Prochlorococcus marinus CUG1416: one gene and its partner. The protein of the gene in region 1 binds, or shares a complex with, the protein of each later gene. Links are inferred from orthologs where the notes say so. Each region holds a gene or a part of one and is shown in the gene's direction. Other genes may lie near its edges. The genes, in order: HA146_RS02085 and lpdA.

Region 1 (3,194 bases):
GGAAGAAGACCTTTCAAAATTAAACCTGAATAAGAATATTGGTACATTTTTTAAATCACAAATTAATAATTTGCTTAAAAGTCGATTAGGAGCAAGATTAGAAGAACAAATATTAGATTGTTATTTTGTGGATGCCTTTACTTTAGAAAATGGTTTGTTAACACAAACTCTTAAACAAAAAAGAAAAGAAATAGAAAAAAAGTATTCATTACAAATAGAAAATATGTATGAAAACAAATTTAGTAAGAAAATTTGATTTGTTCTATCTATATTGAAAAGGTAATTTAATTTTTTATGGAAACAAAAAACTCAATATCTATAAAGCGCTCAATAGCTATTAAAGCTGTAGTTACACCAACTTGGAAGGAAGATGCTGAAAAAGAATTAAGCAAAGCAATTTCAAACATTGATCAGCAATTATCTCAACTTGAGCAAGAGGGGCAGCAAATAGTAAATAATATTAGATCCCAATCGGTTAATCCTCTAGATCCAAGAGTTCAAGAACAGGTTAGTCAGGTGCAACAACAAGTCGCCGCAAAACGAAATGAAATTGAAGAACAAAAAAGAAATCTACTGCAACAACAGGGTCAAGTTCGCGAATTAAAAATGGACGAAATTGTTGATCAAGGGCAAGTGGATAGTTTCTGTGATGTCACTGTGGGCGACAATCTTATTGAAAAAATGCAGGTCTCGATTACGGTTAAAGATGGAGTTATTCAATCTATAGATAATAATTAAAGAAAAGATTTAGTATTCTTGATAAAAATAAGTAAATCTTAATTGCGAAAAGTTTTGAATTCTAATCAATCTAAATTATTACTTTCTTAAGTTTTAAGAGTTCCCACTGTGAACATGATTTCGTATAATTAGACCAAGAGTTAAAAGGGTCCTTAATTATAAAAACTTTTGAAAGTTTGGTAAAAATCCCTTGAAACTTATGCAATAACGATTTTCTTATGTCTCACGAAATATTCATGCCTGCCTTGAGTTCTACTATGACGGAGGGCAAGATTGTGGAATGGTTGAAAAATCCGGGAGATAAGGTTGAAAGAGGCGAATCTGTCTTGGTTGTTGAATCTGATAAGGCAGATATGGATGTTGAATCTTTCCAAGATGGATATCTTGCAGCAGTTTTAATGCCTGCCGGCAGCACTGCTCCTGTTGGAGAAACTATTGGTCTCATTGTAGAAAATGAGGATGAAATAGCTTCTGTTCAAGAACAAAATAAAGGAAATCAACCCGAAGTCTCTACTTCAGACCAACTGGAATTGGTAAGCAATAAAACTGAAGAAAAACCATTAGTCCAGACTGAAAATATCAAAAAAGAAGCACAGGAAGTCGTCTTAAAGAGTGAAAAGCCTGTACCATCTTTTAATAGCGATCAAATTAATGCCGCTACAAGTAATGTTTCTTCGAGGATAATTGCATCTCCAAGAGCTAAAAAACTAGCCTCTCAAATGGGTGTTGATTTAGCAAAGGTTCATGGATCTGGCCCTCACGGAAGGATTCAAGCCGATGATATTTTAAAAGCTAATGGCCAATCTGTCTCTATACCATGGATAGGAGAAGGTGCTTCTCCTGCAAGTATACCTGTTTCAAATTTGGGAGTTGAAAGTAAACCAGAAACTTCAGGAAATAGTTTTGGTAATCCTGGAGAAACAGTTCAATTTAATACTCTTCAAAAAGCGGTAAATAAAAATATGGAATCTAGTTTAGATGTTCCATGTTTTAGGGTTGGATACTCTATCAATACAGATAAATTAGATAATTTCTACAAAAAGGTAAAACAGAATGGAGTAACTATGACTGCTTTACTAGTAAAGGCAGTTGCAAAGACACTTAAGAAACATCCTCAAGTTAACTCAAGTTTTTCAGAAAATGGAATTTCTTATCCAGAAAACATAAATATTGCTGTTGCTGTCGCGATGGAAGATGGTGGACTAATAACTCCAGTATTAAAAGAACCATGCAATACTGATTTATTTGAATTATCTAGGGAATGGAAAGATCTCGTAAAAAGATCAAGATCAAAACAATTAGAACCTGATGAATACTCAACGGGAACATTTACCTTATCTAACCTTGGTATGTTTGGAGTTGATAGATTTGACGCAATACTACCACCAGGGACCGGTGCGATCTTAGCGATAGCATCATCGAAACCAACTGTTGTAGGAAATAGTGATGGTTCAATATCTGTTAAAAAAATAATGCAAGTAAATCTAACAGCTGATCACAGAGTGATCTATGGAGCTGATGGTGCTTTGTTCTTAAAAGACTTGGCTTACCTGATTGAAAATGAGTCAGAGACACTTGTATCTTAAATTTAATTGATTTCTCAAATGAATAATCAAGAAAGTGATCATAAGCTTGAAGCTTATAATTACTTTCTTGATCCTTCATTAATTGCTAGTAAACCTTCTGCAATTAGGCATGAATCAAGATTGATGATAGTTAGAAATAGTGTTTTAGAAGAAGACTGCTTAACTAATAAATTTACCAAGAATCTTTTAGATGAATTTAGAGAAGGCGATCTTGTAGTTGTAAACAATACTAAAGTAATGAAAGCTAGGTTAAAGGTTGAATTAGAAAATAAGACATTAGTCGAATTATTAGTTTTAGAAAGGTCACATGAATGTGTTTGGTTATGTTTGGCAAAGCCAGCGAAAAAGTTAAAAATAAATAGAAAAATAAAATTAAAATCTCTTTTGGCACAAGATATTAATTTGATGGTTGATGGGGTTGATGAAGAAACTGGAGGGAGATTTATTAAATTTCCTGAAAATATAACTGGTCTTAATTCAATGAATGACCTTCTTGATAAATACGGGGAAATCCCTCTCCCTCCTTATATAAAAAATTCTGAAGAAGAATCTTTTCATGAGAAAAGTTATCAAACTGAGTATGCAACTAATCCGGGGGCAGTTGCTGCACCAACAGCTGGTTTACACTTAAGCAAAAGTCTTATTTCCAATCTAAAAAAAAAAGGAGTAATAATCTTACCGATAACTTTGCACGTGGGTTATGGAACATTCAAACCAATTGATCAAGAAGATTTAAGTAACTTAAAACTTCATAAAGAATGGGTAAGTGTTAATAAGGAAGTAGTGGAGGAAATAAAAAGAATAAAGAAAACAGATAGAAGAATAATTGCTATTGGAACAACTAGCGTAAGAGCTCTTGAAAGTTGTTAT
Region 2 (3,332 bases), on another replicon or contig:
AAAAATAACTAGTAAAAACAATAATCTAGTTAAAAGATTTAGATCATTTAAAAGCGGATCTTCTCGCAAAGATAAAAACTTTTTTTGCATAGAGGGTACTCATCTCATAGAAGAATTGTTGAATTCTGGAAATGCTCCCTCCAAACTTTTAGTTACTGATAAATGGCTTAAAAAGAATCAAAGTCTTAGCAAAAAATTTGATCAATCATTAATAACTATTGTCTCAGATGAGGTTTTGGCTTCTGCAATTTCAACAATTAATCCAGATGGCATCGCAGCATTAGTCGAAATCTCATCAATACCTAATTATCAATTTAATAGTAAAGATGATTTGGTTCTTGTTCTTGATAGGATTCAAGATCCTGGAAATATGGGAAATCTTTTTAGAACGGCTCTAGCTGCTGGGGTCAATTCAATTTTTTTAGCTGGAGGCGCGCACCCATTAAATCAAAAGGTATTAAGAGCATCATCTGGTGCCGTCTTTCACCTCCCATTTCTAAGATTTGAGGGTAATGAAGAAGAAATAATAAATTCTTTATTAAATTCTTTATGTGAATTGTCAAATGTTGGGTTTAAGATATTTTCTACTAGTAGTCACAAGAAAAAATCTTCAAAGCCCTACTGGGAAATTGATTGGACTAAACGTACAGCATTGATTTTGGGTAATGAAGGTGAAGGAATTCATAAAAAAATTCAAGAAGCTTTTAATGAAACAATTTCAATTCCGCATAGTGAGCTTGTAGAATCATTGAATGTGGCTTGTGTTGCAGTTCCATTATTATTAGAACGAAAAAGAGTCGCATACACTTCTAAATACAGAGATAAAAAGTGACTGATTCAAGTTTTGATTTTGATTTAATCGTAATAGGAGCAGGGTATGGAGGTTTTGATGCGGCTAAACATGCTGCTGCTAAGGGACTAAAAGTCGCAATAGTAGAATCTTCTGATATGGGAGGCACTTGTGTTAACAAGGGTTGTGTCCCCTCTAAAGCTCTTTTGGCTGCAAGTGGAAAAGTTAGAGAAATTGCTGATTATGAACATTTAGCTAAATTTGGTATTCATGCGTCACCAGTAAGGTTTGAGAGATCAAAAATTGCAGATCATGCAAATAATTTAGTTTTAAATGTTAGAGAAAATTTAACAAAAACTCTCAAAAGGAGTGGAGTTGAAATTATTTTGGGCATTGGAAGACTTCAAGGAAATCAAAAAGTGGGTGTGAGAGATAAAAACGGAATTGATAAAATTTTCACTTGTAAGAATGTTGTTATAGCAACTGGTTCTTCTCCTTTTGTTCCTCGTGGAATTTCTTTGGATAATAGGACTGTATTTACTAGTGATGATGCGGTTAAACTTGAGTGGCTACCAAGATGGATAGCTATTATTGGAAGCGGATATATAGGATTGGAATTTGCTGATGTTTATACCGCGCTAGGTTGTGAAGTTACCATGATCGAGGCTTTGGAGAATATTATGCCAACATTTGATCCAGACATTGCAAAAATTGCTAAGAAGAACCTTATTCAATCAAGAGATATAGATACAAAATCAAATGTCTTTGCGACAAAAATAACACCTGGATGTCCTGTTAAAATAGAACTGACGGATGCAGAATCTAAAGAAGTTATAGAAACTTTAGAAGTTGACGCTGTACTAGTTGCGACTGGTAGAAGTCCTAATAGTAATAACTTAAATCTTGAATCTGTTGGGATTGAAACAGTAAAAGGCTTCATTCCTATAGATGATCAAATGAGGGTTAAAAATGGTGAGAAAATAATACCTAACATTTGGGCTGTTGGAGATGTAACTGGTAAACTAATGCTTGCCCACACAGCCGCAGCGCAAGGTACTATTGCTGTTGATAATATTTGCGGTGGTAACTTCGAAATTAATTATAAGAGTATCCCTGCGGCAACATTTACTCATCCTGAGATAAGTTCAGTTGGTCTCTCTGAAGCTGAAGCTAAAGAAATATCGGCAAAAGAAAATTTTACTTTGGGAGTTGTCAAAAGTTTCTTTAAGGCTAATTCAAAAGCATTGGCTGAATTGGAGAGTGATGGAATGCTCAAGTTGATTTTCAATAAAGATAATGGAAAAGTATTAGGTGCTCATATTTTTGGGTTACATGCAGCTGATTTGATTCAAGAAATTTCGAATGCCATTTCAAGGAATCAAGATGTAATTGAATTATCTACAGAAGTACATACTCATCCCACTCTTAGTGAAGTAGTTGAGGTCGCATATAAACAAGCGGCTTCTCAAGTAAAATAGAATTTATACTTAATGGAAATAAGACGCAGGCCACCAAATCCAACAGTTAGGGTAGAAAATTTAGAATATGCTGTACCTCACAGAGAGGCACAAGCAAAAAATATTCTCGAAGAAATTGTATGGCATAAGGACCTTGAAATTAAGAATTTTAAAAAAATAGTTTCTTTGGAAGATCTAATAAAGAAGATTAGTAAACTTCCTGCTCCTAAAGATTTTTATGAAAGTATCTTGGAGTCGAAAATAAAACCAGGAGTTATTGCTGAAATAAAAAAAGCTAGTCCAAGTAAAGGTGTTATCAGAGAAAAATTTAATCCTGAAGAGATAGCGCCTTGTTATCAAGGATTAGGTGCATCATGTATCTCAGTATTAACCGATAAAAGGTTTTTTCAAGGTAGTTACGAAATACTTGAAAATGTAAGGAAATCAACTAATCTCCCTCTACTCTGCAAAGATTTTATTATTTCTGCTTATCAGATTTATAAAGCAAGGGTATCTGGTGCTGATGCAATATTATTAATCGCGGCGATTTTAAGCGATGATGATTTAATTTATCTAAAAAAAATTGCTGATAATTTAAGGATGAGCGTTCTTGTTGAAGTCCATAACAAGAATGAATTAGAAAGGATATTAAAGTTAAAATCTTTTAATTTGATTGGAATAAATAATAGGGACTTAAAAACTTTTAAAACAGATTTAAAAACATCAATAGAATTGATGAATACATATTCAGATATATTTTTAAAACAAAATATTCTTCCCATTAGTGAATCCGGAATTAATTGTAGAGAAGACGTAGAATCGCTTATATCTATTGGAATTAAGGGAGTATTGATTGGTGAAACTTTTATGAGAGAAAGTGATATTGAAAAACCTTTCAAGAAATTATTTAACTCAAATTAATTTTGACTCCAAATCGTGCTATAAAATTGAATAAACTGAGATGTACTGAATATATATGCAGGCTGTAATATTAACCGGTATCGTTGCAGGATTTGTGCATGTAGTTAGTGGTGCTGATCATCTAATAGCAATGGCGCCAGTAGCTATTAATAATCCCAAAAAAG

The links.
Region 2: the proteins of HA146_RS02085 (region 1) and lpdA are in contact, whole or in part, in a crystal structure (PDB 1EBD), measured with the Geobacillus stearothermophilus proteins. The link is inferred for Prochlorococcus marinus CUG1416 from one-to-one orthologs. Residues at the interface, in WP_033016211.1 of Geobacillus stearothermophilus: Ile130, Ala131, Met132, Pro133, Arg136, Arg140, Glu141, Asn155, Arg157; in WP_049624544.1 of Geobacillus stearothermophilus: Pro340, Ser341, Asp344, Tyr345, Arg403, Asp406, Val408, Glu431, Ala432, Gly433, Asp438.

Annotation. Positions count from the first base shown.
Region 1 is NZ_JAAORM010000002.1:138,263-141,456, forward strand. The notes cover bases 279-3,140. They hold HA146_RS02085 (dihydrolipoamide acetyltransferase family protein), read left to right. Parts: upstream 279-956; coding sequence 957-2,324; downstream 2,325-3,140. Other genes in these bases: HA146_RS02080 (YlqD family protein), read left to right, coding at 295-738; queA (tRNA preQ1(34) S-adenosylmethionine ribosyltransferase-isomerase QueA), read left to right, coding at 2,331-3,140. Outside these bases: HA146_RS02075 (AMP-binding protein), read left to right, coding at 1-256; more of queA, read left to right, coding at 3,141-3,194.
Region 2 is NZ_JAAORM010000005.1:197,559-200,890, reverse strand. What follows is about bases 49-3,048. They hold lpdA (dihydrolipoyl dehydrogenase), read left to right. Parts: upstream 49-828; coding sequence 829-2,268; downstream 2,269-3,048. Other genes in these bases: trpC (indole-3-glycerol phosphate synthase TrpC), read left to right, coding at 2,281-3,048; HA146_RS07265 (TrmH family RNA methyltransferase), read left to right, coding at 49-832. Outside these bases: more of HA146_RS07265, read left to right, coding at 1-48; more of trpC, read left to right, coding at 3,049-3,168; HA146_RS07250 (hydantoin utilization protein A), read left to right, coding at 3,224-3,332. UniProt on the Escherichia coli protein: Lipoamide dehydrogenase is a component of the glycine cleavage system as well as of the alpha-ketoacid dehydrogenase complexes.